One region of the Microbulbifer sp. ABE4_465 genome, then DNA from elsewhere that is predicted to be linked to it. Evidence: predicted binding sites of a transcription regulator. Region 1 holds the regulator's gene; each other region holds the start of a gene.

Region 1 (5,236 bases):
CTTACCGTCCACGGCTTTTCCCTGGCAGTGCACTTTCACATCGGAGGAAAAGCGCGCACTGGTCTGGGCAAATTTGCTGGCCGCGCGCGCGTGAAGTCCGAGTTTATTGATGATGGTGATACGACTTTTCTGCATTGGCGATGATCTTTCCGTGCGGTTTTTTACCGTCGAGCAGTCTGGCGAGAGGCTCAACCGTGGTTTTTCTGTTGTTCCCGATGGCGGATCTGAATGTTTTCAAATGTACTGGCAAAGTGCTTGGCCAGTTGTTCCACCATGTATACCGAGCGGTGGCGGCCACCGGTGCAGCCGATGGACACCGAGGTATAGCTGCGGTTGCTCTGCTGGTATGAGGGCAGCCAGCGCTCCAGAAATGCGGTGATATCCCGCTGCATGTCCTGGGTTTCCTGGTGTGAGCGGAGGAAGTCCGCTACTTCCGGGTCCATCCCGGTTTTTTCTCGCAGCTCCGCTACCCAGTACGGATTGGGCAGGCAGCGCAGGTCAAACACCAGGTCTGCGTCTACCGGCACGCCGTGCTTAAAGCCGAAAGACTGGAATAGCACCGCCATACCCGGTGAGTCTTTGCCGACCACCCGGGTTTTAATCTGGTCGCGCAGTTGGTGCAGGCTAAGGCTGCTGGTATCGATCACCAGGTCGGCCATGGAGGCCAGTGGCGCCAGGATTTCTTTCTCCCGGTTGAGGGCTTCCAACAGGTGGGTTCGGCTGTCGCTCAGGGGGTGCTTGCGTCGGGTCTCGCTGAAGCGTTGAACCAGCACCGGAGAGCGTGCATCCAGATAGACAACGTCGCATTCAACACCGCTCTCGCGCAGGTCATGAATGACCTGGGGTGCCTGGCGCACATCCTGCCACAGGTTGCGGGCGTCGATGCCCAGGGCAAGTTGGGTGTTTTCATGGTGGCCCGGAGCAGTCTGTGGTGATTGCTCGCTTACCCGGCGTACCAATTCTGGCAGCAGGCTCGCGGGCAGGTTATCGATGCAGTTGAAGCCTACGTCTTCCAGTAGCTGCAGGGCAGAACTTTTTCCTGAGCCGGAACGGCCGCTGATGATGACCAATCGCATTGCACTCGCGCTCCTTGCCAATTGAGCAGGCCCTAATTATTCGCCGGGCCAGTATAAAGCAGTCACCCCGATCCGCGGGGTCGAAAGCTGCGCCATTGAGCGCTAGCTCAATAAAAATCAGGCCGCCGCTGCGCTGTTAATGGCCAGTGCGTAGAGGTCATCGCTGGTAGTGGCCTGGCGCAGCTTTTCACGTACACGGCTGTCACTGAACAGGGCGGCAATTTCCGCCAGGGTATCCAGGTGCTCCTGGTCGGAATCCTCCGGTACCAGCAGGGCGAAAAGCAGATCCACCGGCTGACGGTCGATGGCGTCAAAATCTACAGCTGGAGAGGTGGTGCAAAGGACACCGATGGGCTTCTCACAGCCAGGCAGACGGCAGTGTGGAATGGCGACACCTTCACCAATGCCGGTAGAACCCAGGCGCTCCCGGGCTACCAGCTGGTTGAACACTGTGTCGGTGTCCAGGTCGGGGTATAGTTCGGAGATCGCCTGGGCGATATTGAGCAACAGCTTTTTCTTGCTACTCCCCGCCAGGTGGCAAAGGCTCAGGCGGGGAGAGAGTAATGCTTCCAATGTCATAACGTGCAGATGATCTAGCGGTGCGAATCAACCGTTGACTCGTAATGATGGAGCCTAGCGGTGACCGCGTAACTTCTCTTTGTGTTTCAACAGCTGTCGGTCGAGTTTGTCGGTCAGCGAATCAATCGCCGCGTACATATCCTCTGACTCCGAATCGGCAAAAATATCCTTGTTGCCGCTCACGTGAATCCGCGCTTCGGCTTTCTGGACTAGTTTGTCGACGGACAGGGTGACCTGGGTTGTGGTGATCAGGTCATTGTGGCGGGAGAGCTTGTCCAGTTTGGTCAGGCAGTAATCGCGAATGGCCGGAGTAACGTCTACATGGTGGCCACTGATATTGATCTGCATGGATTTCTCCTCATCGAGTACAACACAATCTGGCTGCACCCCCGCACAGGGCGGCAACCCTACTAGGAAGTGCGTCAGAATGGAAGGATACACTCGCTGTCAGGCTATTGGTTGCCCAGAAAATAGCCGCCGAGGCCAAGTGTAGGTGGAATTGGGGGGAAGGCACGACGGGTTTGGGTAAAAGTGTGACCCTGCGGCCTACACCAGTCGCTTTCTTTCGCTTGAGGAGGGGATGCCCATGGACTCCCGGTATTTCGCTACAGTGCGTCGCGCCACCTTGATCCCCTGGGCGTCGAGCTCCTGGGTGATCTTGTTGTCAGACAGCGGTTTGCGCGGCTGCTCGCCATCGATCAGCTTGCGGATCAGCGCCCGGATGGCAGTGGAGGAAGCATCTTCTCCGGAGTCGGTGCTGACATGGCTGGAGAAAAAGTACTTGAGTTCGAATACGCCGCGAGGCGTGAGCATGTACTTCTGGGTGGTGACCCGGGAAATAGTGGACTCGTGCATGCCGATGGTTTCGGCAATATTCGCCAGCACCATGGGTTTCATGGCTTCCGGCCCCTGCTCGAAAAATCCCTGCTGCTTTTCCACAATGCTGCTGGCGACCTTGAGGAGCGTTTCGTGGCGGCTTTGCAGGCTTTTCAGGAACCAGCGCGCTTCCTGCAGGTTGTCGCGCAGATAGTTGTTTTCACTGGAGTTGTCTGCACGCTTGATCATTGCCGCGTAGGCGTCATTGATGCGCAGCTTGGGCGTGGTTTCCGGGTTTAGTTCCACGACCCAGCGGTCTTGCTTGCGGCTGACGATGACGTCGGGCACCACATACTGGGGCTCCTCGCCACCGAAGGCCTCACCGGGGTAGGGCGTGAGCGTCTGGATCAGCCGCATGACATCGCCCAGTTGCGCTTCGCTGAGGCGGGTGCGGCGGCTCAATTGGCGAAAGTCCCGTTTTCCCAGCAGGTCCAGGTGCTGGCTCACCACGGCTACGGCCTGAGAAAGCCAGGGGGTTTGGTCCGGCAGCTGGCGCAGTTGCAGCAGCAGGCTTTCGCGCAGATCGCGCGCGCCACAGCCCGCCGGCTCCAGCTGCTGGATGGTCTTCAATACGGCCATGACCTCATCGACGTCCAGCTCCATGGACTCCGCCAGCTCTTCAATGGGGGTACCCAGGAAGCCGTTGGGAGCGATGGCGTCGATCAGCGTTTCGCCGATCAGCTTGTCTTCGATAGAGAGTGGGGTGAGGTTGAGTTGCCACTGCAGGTGATCCTGCAGGCTTTCCGAGGCCGCGCTGCGCTGCTCGAGCGCGAAATCTTCGCCCTCGCCGCCACTGTGGCTGCCGCTTGAATAGATGTCGTCCCAGCGCGTATCTACCGGCAGGTCATCTGGAATATCGTTGGTCCAGTCGCCGTCTGCGGAGGACTCGGCCTGGGTTTCCGCGGCTCGCTCAGAGGCTTCTTCCTTGCGCTCTGCGGGAGTGTTCTGGTCCTGGAGTGATTCTCCGGCGTGCTCGTCGAAGTCCGACTCCAGCAGCGGGTTGCTGTCCAGGGCGGATTGAATTTCCTGTTGCAGGTCCAGCGTCGACAGCTGCAGCAGGCGGATGGCCTGTTGCAGCTGTGGCGTCATTGTCAGCTGAGTGCCGAGTTTTAACTGGAGTGACTGCTTCATAGGGGTGTGCCGGCAGAAAAATCTGGCGTGAATCCGCTGCGGAGAATTTTATGTTTCCGGCGGCGGGGTAAAGCTCATTTCATGCAGACTACCCCGGGGCGGGGCGGAAGACAAGAGGGCGGTTAAGCAATAAGTGTGCCGAAAAAATGATGGCATTTGGTCACAGCTTAAATCCTGTGACCAATGTCTTCGAGTTGGCGTGAAATAGGGAGGTCTTTCCCTCTGTGAACTAGATGGTGAACTCGTGTCCTAAGTAGACGTCTTTCACCTGTTTGTTTTCGGCCACGTCGCGGGGGTCGCCAGAGGCGATAATGTGGCCTTCGCTGACGATAAACGCGGTCTCACAGATGTCCAGGGTCTCGCGAACGTTGTGGTCGGTGATCAGAACGCCGATTCCGCGGTCTTTCAAGTGGCGGATGATCTGCTTGATATCGTTGACGGAAATGGGATCGACACCGGCGAATGGCTCGTCCAGCAATACGAATGCGGGGTTGGTTGCCAGGGCGCGGGCAATCTCCACTCGCCGCCGCTCACCACCTGATAGGGCCATACCCAGGCTTTCGCGGATATGGGTGATGTGGAACTCTTCCAGGAGGGCTTCCAGCTGCTCCTTGCGCTGGGCATTGTTCAGGTCTTTGCGAGTCTGCAGGATCGCGAGGATATTGTCCTGCACCGAGAGGCGGCGGAAAACGGAGGCTTCCTGGGGCAGGTAACCAATGCCTTTGCGCGCGCGGCCATGCATGGACAGGCCGGTGATATCTTCATCGTCGATCAATACCTGGCCAGCATCCGCCTGCACCAGACCGGCGATCATATAGAAGCAGGTGGTTTTACCCGCGCCGTTGGGTCCCAGCAGGCCGACGACCTGGCCGCTGGATACGCTCACGGAGACATCCTGAACGACTTTGCGCTTTTTGTACTGCTTGGCGAGATGGAGCGCCTTGAGCGTTGGCATTATTCAATTCCGGCTGGGGCGGCACCTGGCCGCACTCAATAAATCTGCGTGTTGCGTTGGCGGTAATGGCTCAATGCCGTTACTCGCTAAAGTCTCATTACTGTCCGTCGGTGTCCCCGGACTGCCCTTCGGGCTTCCAGATCATTTCCACGCGCTTTTTCTCTGACTGGCCGCGGGCCTTCATCTGCTCACTGTTCAGGTCGTAATCGATGCGTTCGGCGGTCAGGGTGTTGCCGTCGCGGTCGACAAACGCCTCTCCGGTAAGTTGCAGGGCGTCATTGGCCACCAGGAATTCGATGCGCGCAGCGCGGGCCTTGACCGGCGTGGTGCTTTCTTCGACCTGTTGCTGGAAGTGCGCTGGCGTGCCGGTGGCGATGACCTTGTTGATCTCTCCCTTGCTGTTGCCGTGCACTTCAACCCGGTCGGCACGAATCTGCAGGGAGCCCTGGCTGATTACAACATTGCCGCTGTAGACCGACAGGTTCTTGCTGCGGTTCGCTTCCAGGTTGTCTGCAGAAACCTTGACCGGCTGCTGGCGGTCGTCGGGCAAGGCGACGGCCTGGATGCCGGGCAGTGCGCAGGCGAGTGCCAGTGCCAAAGTGGTCAGGCGGCGGCGTAA
Region 2 (5,236 bases), on a different contig from region 1:
ACCGGAAGGTCAGATGGCGGAAGTCATGCCGGATGGTAGTGTTTCTCTGATCGACGTTGCGTAATTCTTCAAATACGGTCATGCCGGACTCGATCCGGCATCCAGCTTCGCAGCACTGGATTCCGGGTCAGGCCCGGAATGACGAGAGGGGCGAATTCTGGCACCGACTTTATAAACCGTCATGCCGGACTTGATCCGGCATCCAGCTTCGTAGCACTGGATTCCGGGTCAGGCCCGGAATGACGAAAGAGACCACCTATTTTGAACACCACCTGCGAAACCATCACCGTGCCCGATTCAGACCAACAGGCCTCCAATTCCGAGAACCTGGAATTTGCCACGGCCACCGAGTGCGGACAGCGCGCCTACAACGACGACGCGGTTGCGATCTACCGGGCCACCGGCAGCGATCTGCGTTATCGCGGTTCTCTCGCCGCGATTGCGGATGGGGTGGGCAGCGCGGAGGCCGGGGGTGCGGCGGCGCGGGCGGCGGTGAGCGGGTTTATTTCCGACTATTACAGTACGCCGGATTCCTGGTCGGTAAAGCAGGCGGCGGCGCGGGTTTTGCACGCACTGAATGGCTGGCTGTACCGGCAGAGCGGCGGCGCGGATGAGGTGCAGCGGGGTTGGTTGACGACCTTCTCGGCGGTGGTGCTGAAAGGCTCTACCGCGCATCTGATTCATATCGGGGATTCGCGGATTTATCGACTGAGAGACGGCAAGCTCGAATGCCTGACACAGGACCACAGCCGCACCCTGGGACCAGGGCGGACGTTTTTGAGCCGCGCACTGGGGATGGATGCGCATATCGAGGTGGATTACCGCCAGGAGCCGCTGGAAGCGGGCGATCTGTTTTGTGTGACCACCGATGGTATTCACGATTTTCTGCCGACCAGGCAATTCAAGGATCTGCTGGTAGAGCACCAGCTGGAGGCGGCACAGCCGCTGATGTCGGCGGCGCTGGATAATGGCAGCAAGGACAACTTGAGCCTGGCGCTGTGCCGGGTGAATGTGCTCGACTCTTTACAGGCGGACGATGTGATGCTGGCGACAAGCCAGCTGCCCTTCCCGCCGCCCCTGCAACCGGGCAACAAGATCGACGGTTACGAGGTGCTGCAGGAGTTGCACGCGAGCAGTCGCAGTTATCTGTATCTGGTGCGGGATATGGAATCCGATGCGCTGCGCGCTTTGAAGGCGCCGTCGGAAAATTTCAGTGACGACCCGGCTTATATCGAGCGGTTTATCGCCGAGGAATGGACCGGGCGCAGGCTGGAGCATCCGGCCATTGTGAAGGTGTTTCCGCCGCGCAAGGAGCGTCAGTTTCTTTACCACGTTATGGAGTATGTGGACGGGCAGAATCTGCGGCAGTGGATGCAGTTGAATCCGGAACCGCCGCTGGATCAGGTGCGCAATCTGGTGCAGCAGCTGGTGAGCGCCCTGCGCCGCCTGCAACGGCTGGAAATCGTGCACGGGGATCTGAAGCCAGAAAACATCATGGTGGATTCCACCGGTCGCCTGAAGCTGATCGATCTGGGCGGCGCCAATGCAGCGGGGTTGCAGGAGCTATTGCGTTACCAGGACAGTGCACCGCCCGGCAGCAAAAATTACTGTGCTCCGGAATATTTCTTCAGTGATGCGGCCAGCCACCGCTCGGATATCTTCTCCCTCGGGGTCATCGCCTACGAGATGCTCACCGGGCACTACCCCTATAAAGAACGCTTCGGCAGCAACCACTATCAATTAAAGAACTACGCCAGCCTGCGCTATCTCAGTGCGCGTCGGCAGCGGGAAGATATTCCGGACTGGATCGATGGCGCCCTGCGTAAGGCCTGTGCGCCAGACCCGAAGAACCGCTACCCGGCACTGTCGGAGTTTGTGCACGACCTCAGCACGCCCAACAAAAAATTCGATAGTGCGGATAAACCGCCGCTGATGGAGCGCAATCCGCTGCTATTCTGGCAGACGGTCGCGGTGCTGGCGATTCTGTCTCACCTGCTGTACTTCCTGTAACCTGCCCCTCTTTGACGCAAGCCTGACGGAACCGCACCAAATTAACGCGCACCGCTATGCGAAATCGCCAATAAACCGCACAAATCCTGTGGTTTCCCCCACCTTCCGCCGCTCGTAAAAGTTGGCACAGAGATTGAATATCTTTAGTCACAATCCGAAATTCTTTTAGCAAGGCAACGGCGCCTGATACTCTTCGACAGAAGAGGGGACGCCCGTGCAGCCGCAAGCTACCCAGGCCCTCCCCCAACGCTGTACTTCTGTCGAAACCAATCAGGTTCAAACGGCAGAGATTATGGTTAAGCAAAAAATCGTCGTCATCGGCAACGGCATGGTGGGTCACCACTTCCTGGAACAACTGGCAAATCGTCCCGCACGGGAACTGTTCGACGTGCTGGTATTCTGCGCCGAACCCCGCCCCGCCTACGACCGGGTACACCTCTCCGAGTACTTCGGCGGCCGCACCGCCGACGACCTGGCCATGGGCAAGGTCGAGCAGTACCGCGAGTGGGGTTACGACCTGCGTCTGAACGATGCCGCCGTGGGCATCGACCGCGAAAACAAAATCGTGACCTCCGCCAGTGGCGCAAGTGAAGCGTACGATCACCTGATCCTGGCCACCGGTTCCTATCCTTTCGTACCGCCAATCCCCGGCCACCAGCACGACAAGTGCTTCGTGTACCGCACCCTCGAAGACCTCGACAAAATCCAGGCCGCCGCCAAAGACGGCAAGGTCGGCGTAGTTGTGGGCGGTGGCCTGCTGGGTCTGGAAGCGGCCAACGCACTCAAGCAGCTGGGCCTGGAAGCCCACGTGGTGGAATTCGCCCCGGGCCTGATGTCCGTACAGCTGGACGAAGGCGGCTCCAAACTGCTGCGGGAAAAAATTGAAGAGCTGGGCGTGACCGTACACACCAGCACCGCCACCGAACTGATCGAAGAAGTGGACGGCGGTCGCCTGCGCATGAACTTCAAGGGCGACAAGTCCCTGGATACCGACCTGATTGTGTTTTCCGCCGGTATCCGCCCGGAAGACAGCCTGGCCAAATCCGCTGGTATCGAACTGGGTGAGCGCGGCGGTATCGTGGTGGACAATACCTGCCGCACCTCCGACAAAAATATTTTCGCCATCGGCGAGTGTGCCCTGTTCAACAACTTTATCTACGGCTTGGTAGCCCCCGGCTACACCATGGCGCGCACCGCGGTTTCCCTACTGTGTGGCGAGGCAGCCGAGTTCAACGGTGCGGACATGAGCACCAAGCTGAAACTGCTGGGCGTGGAAGTTGGCTCCATCGGCGATGCTCACGGCCGTGCGGAAGGTTCCGCTGCGATCACCTTCGTTGATGAGCAGACCGGCGTGTACAAGCGCATGATCACCGACCGCGAAGGCAAGAAACTGCGCGGCGCGGTACTGGTAGGCGACACCGGTGATTACGACACCCTGCTGCAATACCACCTGAACGATATGGATCTGCCGGAGCACCCGGAGCAACTGATCCTGCCGGCACTGGACGGCGCCGCCCCGACTCTCGGTGCCGACGCGCTGCCAGACACCGCCACCATCTGCTCCTGTCACAATGTGAGCAAGGGCGATATCGTCGGCGCGGTACAGGGTGGTTGCTGCTCTGTGGGCGAAGTCAAAGACTGCACCAAAGCGGCCACCGGTTGTGGCGGCTGTTCTGCGCTGCTGAAAAATGTGGTGGATGCAGAGCTCGCGGCTCTGGGGATGGAAGTCAACAACGACCTCTGCCCGCATTTCCCCTACACCCGCCAGGAAATTTTCCACATGGTGCAGGTAGAGGAAATCAAGACCTTCGACGAGCTGCTGCACAAGCACGGTTCCGGTAAAGGCTGTGAAATCTGTAAGCCTACCGCGGCTTCCATTTTCGCCTCTCTGTGGAACGAACATATTCACGAGAAGCCCCACGTTGGTCTGCAGGACACCAACGATACCTTTATGGCGAACATGCAGAAGAACGGTACCTACTCCGTGGTTCCGCGTATTGCCGGCGGTGAGATTACGCCCGACAAACTGATCGTGCTGGGCCAGGTGGCGAAGAAGTACGACCTGTATACCAAAATCACCGGCGGCCAGCGTATCGACCTGTTCGGCGCGCGCCTGGAAGAGCTACCGGAAATCTGGCGCGAGCTGACCGATGCGGGCTTTGAGACTGGCCACGCGTACGGCAAGTCCCTGCGTACGGTGAAATCCTGTGTGGGTAGTACCTGGTGTCGCTTTGGTGTCCAGGACAGTGTGGGCATGGCACTGACGGTCGAGAACCGCTACAAGGGCCTGCGTTCGCCGCACAAGATCAAGATGGCGGTTTCCGGTTGTACCCGTGAGTGTGCGGAAGCCCAGAGTAAAGATATTGGTGTAATTGCTACCGAGAACGGCTGGAACCTGTATGTGTGTGGTAACGGCGGTATGCGCCCGCGTCACGCGGACCTGTTCGCGACGGATCTGGATGATGTGACGCTGATTAAATATATCGACCGGGTGCTGATGTTCTATGTGCGCACGGCGGACAAACTGCAGCGTACTTCGGTATGGCTGGAGAACCTGGAAGGCGGTCTGGATTACCTGCGTGAGGTGGTGATCGAGGACAAACTGGGTATCTGCGATGAGCTGGAGCGTCAGATGGGTAATGTGGTTGGCACTTACCAGTGTGAGTGGAAAACCGCGATCAACGACCCGGAGATGATCAAGCGCTTCCGCCAGTTCGTGAACACCGACGAGAAAGACGAGAAGATCGTCTTCGTAGAAGAGCGCGAACAACGCCGTCCTGCGACCCAGGAAGAAATCGTCAAGATTGCCGAGCCGGCGTAGAGGCTTGAATTAGCCCGGTGGCGGTGGAGCACCGGGTGTCAGGTTTCAGGACCGCTGCAAGTACATCCATGTACGCTGCGTCGGCGACGTCCCTGTCGCCGACGCTCCTGAAACCTGACACCCGGCACTCCACCTTCGCATCGACCTCGTATCGTCATTCCGGCGCCGTCATGCCGGACTTGATCCGGTACGGAATCCAGCTCCACAGGAGCTAAATAGAACCACTCCGCCCCGCGTCATTCCGGCGCAGGCCGGAATCCAGCCCCACAGAGGCTGGAAAAGAACACAAGTTTTAAGAATTTCACCACCACCATTTGTGGAGAACCAGAATGAGCGAAGTTGCCATAACCCGCACCGAGTGGCTGCAAGTCTGCAAGCGATCAGATCTTGTAGCCGATTCCGGAG
Region 3 (5,236 bases), on a different contig from region 1:
CACAAGGCTGTACCCGGTAGCAGTGCCGCCACTTAACTTTCCAAGCACCACGCGGGTCGCCACAGAACCGTATTAGACAGACCGGCACAAGGAGTTTCAGGTTTGACCGAATCAACAAGACGTCGCGGCCCTATTCGTCGCTTTTTTGGCGCCATTGGTGGAGCCATCACCTGGCTGCGCCGGGTGTTCACCAACATCCTCTTCCTGCTTCTGCTCCTGTTTATCGGCATGGCCATCTTCGGCGGTGAAGAGCGCATCACCGTACCCCAGGGCGGCGCCCTCAAAGTTGCCCCCGGCGGCTTCCTCGTCGACGAAGTCAGCCAACCCAGTGGCGTTCCCAGCTTCCTGGGCGGCCCTGCCTCACCACCGGAAACCCGTGTAAAAGACCTCGTCGACGCCATCGACGCCGCCGCCAACGACAACCGTATCAGCGCACTCGTGCTCGAACTCGATCACCTCGCCGGTGCCAGCCTCAGCAAGCTCGAAGAAGTCGGCGAAGCCGTGCAGCGCTTCAAAGCCAGCGAAAAACCGGTCTACGCCATCGGCGACAACTTCACCCAGGGCCAGTACTTCCTCGCGAGCCACGCCGACAAGGTCTATATGAACCCCATGGGCTCCCTGTTGCTCACCGGCTTCGGCAGCTACCGCAACTACTACAAAAGCGCCCTGGATAAACTGAAAATCAACTTCCATGTATTCCGCGTGGGCGACTACAAAGACTTTATCGAGCCCTACACCCGCGACGATATGTCTCCCGCCTCCCGGGAAAACAACGCCCGCTGGTTGCACCAGTTGTGGAGCGAATACACCGAACAGGTCACCGGCCTGCGCAACCTGCCGCCCAATGCCGTCGACAGCTATATCGCCGACCTGCCGCAAAACCTGCGCGCCGAAGGCGGAAGCTGGGCCAAGGCCGCACTGGCCAACAAGTTTGTCGACAAACTGCTCACCCGCCGCGCCGCCATCGCAGAGCTGCAGGAAGTGGTTGGCGTCGCCAACGACGACAAATCCCAGTACAGCGGCATCCACGCCCACGACTACCTGCGCCAGGTGAAACTGACCAACCTGCCGGATCCGCGCCTGCAAAAAGACAAGATTGGCCTGATCAGCGCCGCTGGCGCCATCATCGATGGCGAAGCGCCTGCGGGACAGATCGGTAGCGCCACGCTCGGCAAACTGATTGCCGAAGCCCGCGAGAAAAACGTCAAGGCACTGGTCCTGCGTATCGACAGCCCCGGCGGCTCCGCCTTTGCTTCAGAAGCCATTCGCCAGGAATTGCTCGCCACCCGCGAAGCCGGTATTCCCGTGGTAATTTCCATGGGCAGTGTTGCCGCCTCCGGTGGTTACTGGATTTCTGCCGGCGGCGATCGCATCTGGGCATCTCCCTCCAGCATTACCGGCTCCATCGGTGTATTTGGCGCCTTCCCGACATTCGAAGACTCCCTGGAGCACCTGGGGATCTACAACGACGGCGTGGGCACCACCGAACTGGCCGGCACCATGCGCCTGGACCGCGCCTTGCCAGAGGCCGCCGCGGACATCCTGCAACAGGGCGTGGAGCACACCTACGCCCAGTTCCTGCAGTTGGTAGCGGAAGCGCGCAACAGCACGCCAGAGGAAATCCACAAAATCGCCCAGGGTCAGGTGTGGACCGGCCGCACCGCACACGAACTGGGTCTGGTGGACGAGCTGGGCAACCTCAACGATGCCATCGCCGATGCCGCACAGCTGGCCGAATTGGAAAAGTATGAAGTGATGGAAATTCAGCGCGAGCTGACCCCGAGCGAAAAAGTCATGCGTGCCCTGGCAGAAAATGTGGACGCACAGATTTCCGCAAGCGTCGAGCGTAATCTGCCTCTGGGCGCCTGGCTGAACAGTATTCAGCCTGCGGTGCAGCCACTGACCGAGTTGAAATCCTTTAAAGATCCCCGCGCACTCTATGCGCGCTGTCTGGGGTGTACCGCGCCCTGACCCTTTCCCGATGCCTCACCGGCCCAACCGGTGAGGCTTTCCCCCCTCACATTCACTGCCCAAGCCGCCGCGCACCCAAGTGGTGCATACCAACTTTTCACGCCCGCCACCCTCACCATTTCGAGGCAGTCTCCGCACTCTTGTGGCCCGAGGATTTCGAACTAAAGGATTACTGCGCCAATCCATTGCTCTGAAGCGGTGCAATGGCTCAAATTTCTGTGACTGGCACTATTTTTGGATTACCTGAATAGAGCGCGCGTTTTTACGTGCCGACGCCAGGCCAAAAAAAGAAGCCAGAAAACGGAATCGAATGACCACAATAGCGAGCCCGAAAACCCAGTGGCTGATCGCCAGCGATCTGGACGGCACCCTGCTGGACCACTTCAGCTACTCCCACCAACCCGCCGACGCCACGCTGCATCAACTGGAAACCGCCGGTATCCCGGTCATCCTGAATAGCAGCAAAACCCGCGACGAAATACTGACACTGCGCGATACGCTACAAAATCGTCATCCGTTTATTGTGGAAAACGGATCGGCCATTTTTATTCCTCGAAATTATTTCCCCCACAAACCCGAGCATGCCCGTGAAGAAGATGGATATTGGGTGCTGGAGCCCGGCGCCCAGCGCCAGAGTATTGTCGATTTCCTCCACACCGACGGCATGCGTCACGGAGTGCCCTATTTAAGTTTTTCCGCCGCGAACAATGCAGAAATTGTTGCTGCCACGGGCCTGAGTGCCGGCGAAGCAGAGCAGGCAAACCGTCGCGGATACTCCGAGCCGCTATTGTGGCGCGGTACCGAACAGGAAAAAGCCACCTTTACCGCCCGCGCAAATGCGGCGGGTTTTGCCACTCTGCAGGGCGGACGTTTTCTGCACGTGCTGGGCCAGACCGACAAGGGGCAGGCGACACGCCTGCTCAAGAAAACCTATCAGCACTATACCGAACGCCCATGCAAACTGATCGCGAGCGGCGACGGGCCCAACGACCTGGATATGCTCCGGATCGCCGACGTCGCCATTATTGTGCGCTCGCCGGCACATCCTCCCCCGGAGCTAGCGCATCATCCCGAGCTGATCATCACCCAGGAAACAGGCCCCCTGGGCTGGGCACTGGCAGTTCAGGACATTCTCGCCACCGAATTTCTACCCTTGTAAAAATTTCTACCGTCGTAAAACAGGAAGCAAACCGTGACCGATTTTTTTCAGAATGGTGATATCACGACCCTGCACAACCTTTCCAACCGCAGCCTCGAAGATATGGAGGCTGACCTGATTCGTTTCTCCAAGCATCGCCCCATGTCGCTGCTGCTACCTTCCCTGTATTCAGAGCTGGAAGGAGAGGCTCTACCGAAGATTCTCGAAATCCTGGCAGAAGTTCCCTACCTTTCAGAGATCGTCATCGGACTGGACCGCGCCAATGAAGAGCAGTACCGGGATGCACTAAAGCAATTCAAAATCCTGCCGCAGCACGTGCGGGTATTGTGGAATGATGGCCCGCGCCTGCGCGAGCTGGATGCCCAGTTACAGCGAGATGGTCTCGCGCCACAGGAAGCGGGAAAAGGCCGAAATGTCTGGTATTGCCTGGGCTACATTCTGGCTTCTCGCCGCGGTGAAGCCATTGCATTGCACGACTGTGACATCGTCACTTATGACCGCATGATGCTGGCGCGCCTGTTCTATCCGGTGGCCAACCCTCAGTTTAACTACGAGTTCTGCAAGGGCTATTACTCCCGCGTGGCCAATGGAAAAATCAACGGCCGCGTGTGCCGCCTTCTGGTCACGCCACTGATCCGCACCCTGAAAAAAATCTACGGCCACACCAAATACCTCGAGTATATGGACAGCTTCCGCTACTCCCTCGCCGGCGAGTTCTCTTTCCGTCGCGACGTGGTCAACGACCTGCGTATTCCCAGCGATTGGGGGCTGGAAATCGGCGTGCTTTCAGAAATGTATCGCAACTATTCCACCAACCGGCTGTGTCAGGTGGATATCGCACACTCCTACGATCATAAACACCAGGATGTCTCCTTCGACGACGAGCACTGTGGACTGTCAAAAATGTCCATCGATATTGCCAAGTCTTTCTTCCGCAAACTGGCGACCCAGGGCACGGTGTTTTCCTCTGAGACCTTCCGCAGTATCAAGGCAACCTACTTCCGTATCGCGCTGGATTTTGTGGAAACCTACCGCAACGATGCGCTGATCAACGGCCTGAAGTTCGACATTCACAAAGAAGAGCAGACCGTTGAGTTGTTTGCCAGCAACCTGGTGAAAGCTGGGCAGGCCTTCCTGGACAACCCGATGGAAACGCCGTTTATTCCCAGCTGGAACCGAATTACCAGTGCGGAGCCCGGATTTCTGAAACAACTCAAGCAAGCCGTCGAAGCGGACTACGAAGAATACAACGCATAAAAATAAAACTTTGAACGACCAGATCAGCCATACAACGGGGGATACAGTGAACCAACCGACCGCGCAGTTGCCCATCAAGGAGGTTTTACACCAGAAGGTGGTGGATCACCTGGCATTTATCTATCCGGATCTCGAAGTCGAGCCCATCGCCCAGGAGCTCATACGCACCATGCGACTGGACGATGACTGCCAGAGCCCCCTCGCCCATAAAAACCTCTGGGACCAGACCGATATAGCCGTTATTACTTACGGCAACAGTATCCTGAACGATAACCAGCCACCGCTGAAAACCCTGCATCATTTTCTGCAGGCGCATTTCCCGATGCTGATCAATACGGTGCACATTTTACCGTTCTTCCCCTATTCCAGTGACGACGGCTTTGCCGTATCCGCCTACAAGCAAGTGGATCCAACCCTTGGAGACTGGAGCGATATTCTGCGGATCAGTACCGATTTTCACCTGATGGCCGACCTGGTCATCAACCACTGTTCGGCCCAGCACGACTGGTTCCTGAATTATCAGGAGGGGGACGATCCTGGCCGCGACTTTTTCGTCGAGGCAGATCCCAAGGAAGATCTCAGTAAAGTGGTGCGCCCCAGGGTCACACCGCTGCTGCGCGCCACCGACACACCGCGGGGCACAAAACATGTGTGGTGCACCTTCGGTCACGATCAGGTCGATCTGAACTTCGCCAACCCGAAGGTACTGGCCAAGATAGTGGATATCATTCGCCTGTATCTGGATATGGGCGTGCGAGTGTTCCGTCTGGATGCGGTAGCGTTTATCTGGAAAGTACTTGGCACCAATTGCCTGAATCTGGCGGAGACCCATGAAATTGTGCGACTGCT
Region 4 (5,236 bases), on a different contig from region 1:
GAGGCCCGGGCGGAACAGGTTCAGCAGTAGCCAGCCCGCGGTCAGGGCAAATACCCACACCTCCATCAGCGACCAGGCCCAGGGGCGGTGAGAGCCCAGGGGAATAGGCAGCCAGAACAGCAGGGCAAGCAGCCCGTAGAACAGCCCGATTTCCAGGCGCGCACTGCCAGAGAGGGCAGGTGCCGGTTGTGAAAGTTCGGGGAAAGGCGCGTGACCAATCGCAGACATTGTTAAATCGTTCTATTTATCTGTTGAAGCCAGGGAAGCTGTTCCCAAACCAAAGCGTTTCAGGTTTTGAAATCAAAAAAGGCCCTTGCGGGCCTTTTCTGTTTGCGTGATTTGCACGTACGGTGCACGCCTTGCAATTAGTTCGGGGAAGCTGCGGTGCCACCACCGCCGCCACCAGCGCCGGCGCCACTGATCACCGGAGGTGCCGGAGGAATCGGAGTGGTTGGGGTAGAAGTGCTGCTCGCCAGGGAGGAGCTGCCAGCCGGAGGCGCTGCCGCTGCAGTTGCCTGAGAGACCACGGAAGCGTCGGCACCGGCAGCAATTGCAGTGGCGGCAATAGACTGCGGGTTAGCACCGGCAGCCACGGCTGCGGTTACAACCGCTTCGGCAGAGGCCGGGTTTGCGGCAACGGCGGCGGCAACCACCGCTTCCGCGTTGGCGCCAGCCTTGATGGCGGCAGTTGCGATTTCTGCCGCTTTTTCAGGGGCTGCTGCCAGCGCCTGCTCCAGGGCTTCCTCGGTGCTCAGGCCTTCACTTTGTGCCAGAGCAATAACCTGATCCATGCTGTATCCAGCTTCGATGTATTGTGCAACATCGGCCATGGCTACAGCGCTCAGCAAGCTCGCACCCAGTGCGATCCCCAGTGCTGACTTTTTCATGCGTCCCCCTAATAAAGAACATTGTTTTACAGTGGATTCCATTCAATCTGCGGCCGATTGTAGCGCCCATACAGTAAATGGGAAGGCTATGCCACAGATAAAGTCGAAAAAAATTATTGTCCAGTGGTAACTGGTACGCAAAACAGAAAATTATTAGCTATTAATAGCTAGTGCATCCCTGGTATGCGATCAGGCTTCCGTATGTTTTTTATGCGGGCGCTTCTCGCCGGCAATATCTTCTTCCGTTTCCTCGGAAAATATATTCCCGGCCAGGTGCAAATTCAGCTTGCGGGAAAGTGCCTGAAACTCTTCCTGTTCCCGTTCGGCGGATGTCAGTAGCGCGTCAACTTCACGTCTGTATTGCATCAGTGTTTTATGAGACAGCCAAAGCACCATCGCCATCAGCGCAACTCCCGCGCCGCACAGGCCAACCGCCAGGCGCCAGAGTAATTGCAGTGCAGGCCCCGGGTGCCGGCTGACTGCAACCTGTCCTGCAATTTCCCAGCCACTTGTCACGTCAAGGGTGGCAATTGGCGGCTGTATCCGCACAAGTGCCGCAAACCAGTCCGGCACACCGGCAAAGTAATCCGGGATTGAAACAGAAGCCGGAGCCATCGAAGCACGAGTTTGTTGCGTGCTTGTGACCGTCGAAGAGGGATCTGCCGAATCGGCGTGGAATTCCCGTGCCGGTGAAAAGGTCACCTTTGAATAAGCACCACTATGGGTCACACCCTGCAGCAGGGTTTGAATGTAAAGCTCGGGAGACGCGCGCTCGCGCAAAGCGCTACCTAACTGCGCGGCCAGCAACGCCGCGCTATCGCGGGCCTGATGTGCCAGTAATTGTTGCGACTGCTCGCGGGCGATGAACAGGCCAATGGCGATCGCCGCGCAGAGCCCCAGTAACCACAGCAGCGCCTGCCGTACCAGCAGGATACTGGTATGCCATGGGTTAAAACCGTAGCGACGGTCCGCTCGGGCTCGGGGATAGCTCACTCGAATCTCCTTGTCTCGGGCAATACCGGACTAATCGAATACGCCTTCATGTTTCATGCGCGCCAGCAGCTCGGTCCACAGTGCCGAACCCGGCTGATTGCGCACTTTCGTGGCGGTCGCCAAAGAGGCGTTCAGCCACAGTCCCTGTGCGTTAAAACTGTACACCGGTTCCAGGTCGGTACGCTCCCGCGCGGGGAGAACATCACCGGTCATATTATCCAGCACCAGTGGGTGCTCTCCCGGGTTGGCGGAGTACAGCAGTACCATATGAGGCTGCCCGGCCTGCGCCGCCACCACATAAGTAAGACGGATTTTTTCCGGTGAAATACCGGCACTCGTCAGGCTGAACAGCTTGGCGATGGCGTAGTCCTCGCAATCGCCGCCGTTGGACGCCAGAAACTGAACCGGCGTTGCCCAGAAGTCCTCCTGCCCCCAGTGGGCCAGATCTTCCGCATACGGCACCCGGTTCAGGAAATGGTTAATACGCAACAGGCGGTGCCACTCCAGCGCCCGGGATTGCTCTGTGATCAGCTGCTGCCAGCGCACCAGGCGCCCGTGGGCAAGGGCACCGTATTCCGCATGTACCTCTTCTAAAAGAGGCCGGGACAATTTGGGCGCCTGGCCGGGGGTAAAGGCGCTCGCGGTGATCATACAGCCGGCCGCAAACAACCCAAGTAACGCGCAATTGACCAGCGCGCGATAGCACCTGCCACCACCTGTGTGCGCCTTATGTTGATGGGTTGCCCGACGGCTCCAGAAACAAAAGCTGCTACTACCAAACATCAGCAGACCTGTATCGTTGCGATCAAAATTCGATCAACCTCAATACAGTCTGGCACCGCTGGCGCGAACCCTTCGGTTCTGGCTCAAATTCACGTTGCCACAGGCGCCGCGACAAATTGATACAAATTCGTGCTCACGCAACGGAGGCGCGGGCTGCAGCAGGCAGAGCTATTCCCGCAGTGTTTCAGATAGCCCTTTGAGGCTATTTTCTAACCGCAATACCGCGCCTTAAGATGAATAAATAGGCGAAAGTGCCAGTTGGTATGCAAATTGCCAAAGAAAGGAAGAGAGATAGAGAAAGCTTCACGCGTCTTCGAGATAGCAGTGGATTATCGGTCTCCGGCACCCACTGGCTAGGCGCTCGCACTTAATCTTGAACTGTCATAATTAAGTGCTAAAGTGTGACGCCTTTCACATTGGCAGGTGGGATATCGGTGGCACCCCGAAGCTTTCAGGGAGTGAAGCAGCATTCCGCATTTGCGAGAAAAAGTATTTAGACGTTAAGGAAATAAACCATGCAGCAAGTGAAAAAAGCCGTTATCCCCGTGGCCGGCCTGGGGACGCGTATGCTCCCGGCAACCAAAGCGATCCCCAAGGAAATGCTGCCCATCGTCGACAAACCGCTGATCCAGTATGTGGTCAACGAAGCCGTCGCCGCAGGAATCAAAGAAATCGTACTGGTTACCCACGCCAGTAAAAACGCCATCGAAAACCACTTCGATACCTCCTTTGAGCTGGAAGCCCAACTGGAAAATCGCCTCAAGCGCCAGTTGCTGGATGAAGTCCGCTCCATCGTTCCGAAAGATGTCACCGTAATTTCTGTGCGCCAGGCCGAAGCCAAAGGCCTGGGCCACGCCATCAGCTGTGCGCGCCCGGTGGTCGGCGACAACCCCTTCGCGGTACTGCTGCCCGACGTACTGATTGATCAGTACGCTTCCGACCTTACCGCCAGCAATCTTGCCGATATGGTGAAAAACTTTGAAGCGAACAGTGCCAGCCAGATCATGGTCGAGCGCGTCGAGTGGGAAGAAGTGAGTAAATACGGCGTGGTGGACTGCCTGGGTGCAGATCTGCAAACCGGCGGCACCGCCAAAATTGACGGCATGGTAGAAAAACCGGAAGTCGACGCCGCGCCATCCAATATGGCCGTAGTGGGGCGTTATGTGCTGCCCGCCCAAATCTGGAACCTGCTGGAAAACACCGCTCCCGGTGCCGGCGGCGAAATTCAGCTTACCGATGCCATCGACGAACTGCTCAAACAGCAATCCGTTGAAGCCTACCGCATCGTTGGCCACAGCCACGACTGCGGCAACAAGCTCGGCTACATGAAAGCCCAGTTCGAATACGGCCTGCACCACGCCGAAATCGGCAGCAGCCTGAAAGAGTTCCTTGGCTCCCAGAAAGCCAAAACCACCGAACCCGCCTAGAGACGTCGCTAGTATTTCACTTCCCCAGCTCTTCATCCCGGCGCCAGCCGGGATCCAGCGATCGCAAAAAGCAGACCCGCCTGTGTGCAGTCCATTGACGATTTCGAGCGCGAGCGCTTTTGTTAATTGAAAAACAGCGCTCAATTTAGCCCCTCGGGGCTATTTATGGGGTGTTTGAGTTGGTGGTAGAAATGACATGTCTGCAATACGCGGCCAGTTCTCTGATTTCGGTCGAACAATAGGTGATATTGTGACTTTTGTTCGTCGTGTGGAGTTTTCTGTGGGTAGAGACACGTATTACTTGTGATGCACTTGCGGATGGCGTGTGATGTGTGTCACATGGTAGGATTCGCGAGCTTTTGCTCTCCTGGCCCTGTTGGGGAGGTCTTGGGGAGCGGTTGGGGTCGTAATTTCTAGAATTAAATCGAAATGAAAAAAGAGTCTCAGGCGCTGCGAATTGACAAAGCATCGGCTTGAGACAAAGTTGGGGGTTGGGGTGAATAGCACAAAAAAAGTACTGCTAGTGGTTACCGTCGCATTGGTTGTATCCGTGGCGACAAATATTTACGGCGCGATCCAGCACCGAAAAATCTCCAGTGAAGCCTCAGACGCGCAGGCGCAACTGGTTACCCTCCAAAAGAAAATTGCTGAGCTTGAAATGCACAGCAGTTCTACTTCCGGGCCGAATGCCAGGCCCAGTCGCGAAGAGTATATGGAGCGTCGCAACGCTCAATTGCGCAAGCAAAACTCTCTCGCACGCATGTCTACCCAGAAGCGTGAATCTCTTTCACGTAGCGAACAGCTCAGCCGCGAAGCAGTACAGCGCCGGCAGCAGGGTTCCGCGCAAACCATTCAATAATTCGGTCTTTCACGCCGGAAACAAATAACGCACCGAGTTGGCTGGTATTGACTCGTAGACGGGAAATCACGAGGAGCCCTGTCATGGATCAGCAGTACCCAAAATCTGAAAAAATGAACAAAAAGAACACCATGGACACTTTAAAGCAGCTGCTTCTTCCTTTCGCCATTACCGCTTCACTCTTTAGTACCGCGGCTCAGGCAACCGAAATCACCGATCTCGAATTCGCCGACGCCAGCCTCGAGTCTTGTATTGACCAGGTGGCGGCCAGTGAAGGTTGGACGCAA

Evidence for each region. Region 1 encodes sigma-54, which starts transcription at its own class of promoters, with help from an activator protein. Its sites were predicted from a motif close to TGGCACANNNNTTGCNNT; they were not measured.
Region 2: nirB (nitrite reductase large subunit NirB) is a predicted target of sigma-54. The motif match lies at 2,133-2,150, and genes of this name have one in related genera.
Region 3: ACXAG1_RS10990 (HAD-IIB family hydrolase) is a predicted target of sigma-54. The motif match lies at 2,195-2,212, and genes of this name have one in related genera.
Region 4: galU (UTP--glucose-1-phosphate uridylyltransferase GalU) is a predicted target of sigma-54. The motif match lies at 2,923-2,940, and genes of this name have one in related genera.

Annotation. Positions count from the first base shown of each region.
Region 1 is NZ_JBSWXV010000003.1:222,396-227,631, forward strand. Features, by position in the region: gene ACXAG1_RS07940 (HPr family phosphocarrier protein) at 1-135, opposite strand, end outside; gene rapZ (RNase adapter RapZ) at 189-1,076, opposite strand; gene ptsN (PTS IIA-like nitrogen regulatory protein PtsN) at 1,194-1,655, opposite strand; gene hpf (ribosome hibernation-promoting factor, HPF/YfiA family) at 1,710-2,003, opposite strand; gene ACXAG1_RS07960 (RNA polymerase factor sigma-54) at 2,202-3,662, opposite strand; gene lptB (LPS export ABC transporter ATP-binding protein) at 3,892-4,617, opposite strand; gene lptA (lipopolysaccharide transport periplasmic protein LptA) at 4,715-5,236, opposite strand, start outside.
Region 2 is NZ_JBSWXV010000002.1:614,947-620,182, reverse strand. Features, by position in the region: gene ACXAG1_RS06265 (NarK family nitrate/nitrite MFS transporter) at 1-64, shown strand, start outside; gene ACXAG1_RS06260 (bifunctional protein-serine/threonine kinase/phosphatase) at 262-2,010, shown strand; gene nirB (nitrite reductase large subunit NirB) at 2,303-4,831, shown strand; gene nirD (nitrite reductase small subunit NirD) at 5,161-5,236, shown strand, end outside.
Region 3 is NZ_JBSWXV010000005.1:237,212-242,447, forward strand. Features, by position in the region: gene sppA (signal peptide peptidase SppA) at 103-1,971, shown strand; gene ACXAG1_RS10990 (HAD-IIB family hydrolase) at 2,282-3,130, shown strand; gene ACXAG1_RS10995 (glycosyltransferase family protein) at 3,164-4,387, shown strand; gene ACXAG1_RS11000 (alpha-amylase family glycosyl hydrolase) at 4,434-5,236, shown strand, end outside.
Region 4 is NZ_JBSWXV010000002.1:782,262-787,497, forward strand. Features, by position in the region: gene ACXAG1_RS06825 (O-antigen ligase family protein) at 1-228, opposite strand, end outside; gene ACXAG1_RS06830 (hypothetical protein) at 366-887, opposite strand; gene ACXAG1_RS06835 (LapD/MoxY N-terminal periplasmic domain-containing protein) at 1,077-1,880, opposite strand; gene ACXAG1_RS06840 (transglutaminase-like cysteine peptidase) at 1,911-2,531, opposite strand; gene galU (UTP--glucose-1-phosphate uridylyltransferase GalU) at 3,179-4,090, shown strand; gene ACXAG1_RS06850 (hypothetical protein) at 4,587-4,949, shown strand; gene ACXAG1_RS06855 (FG-GAP-like repeat-containing protein) at 5,033-5,236, shown strand, end outside.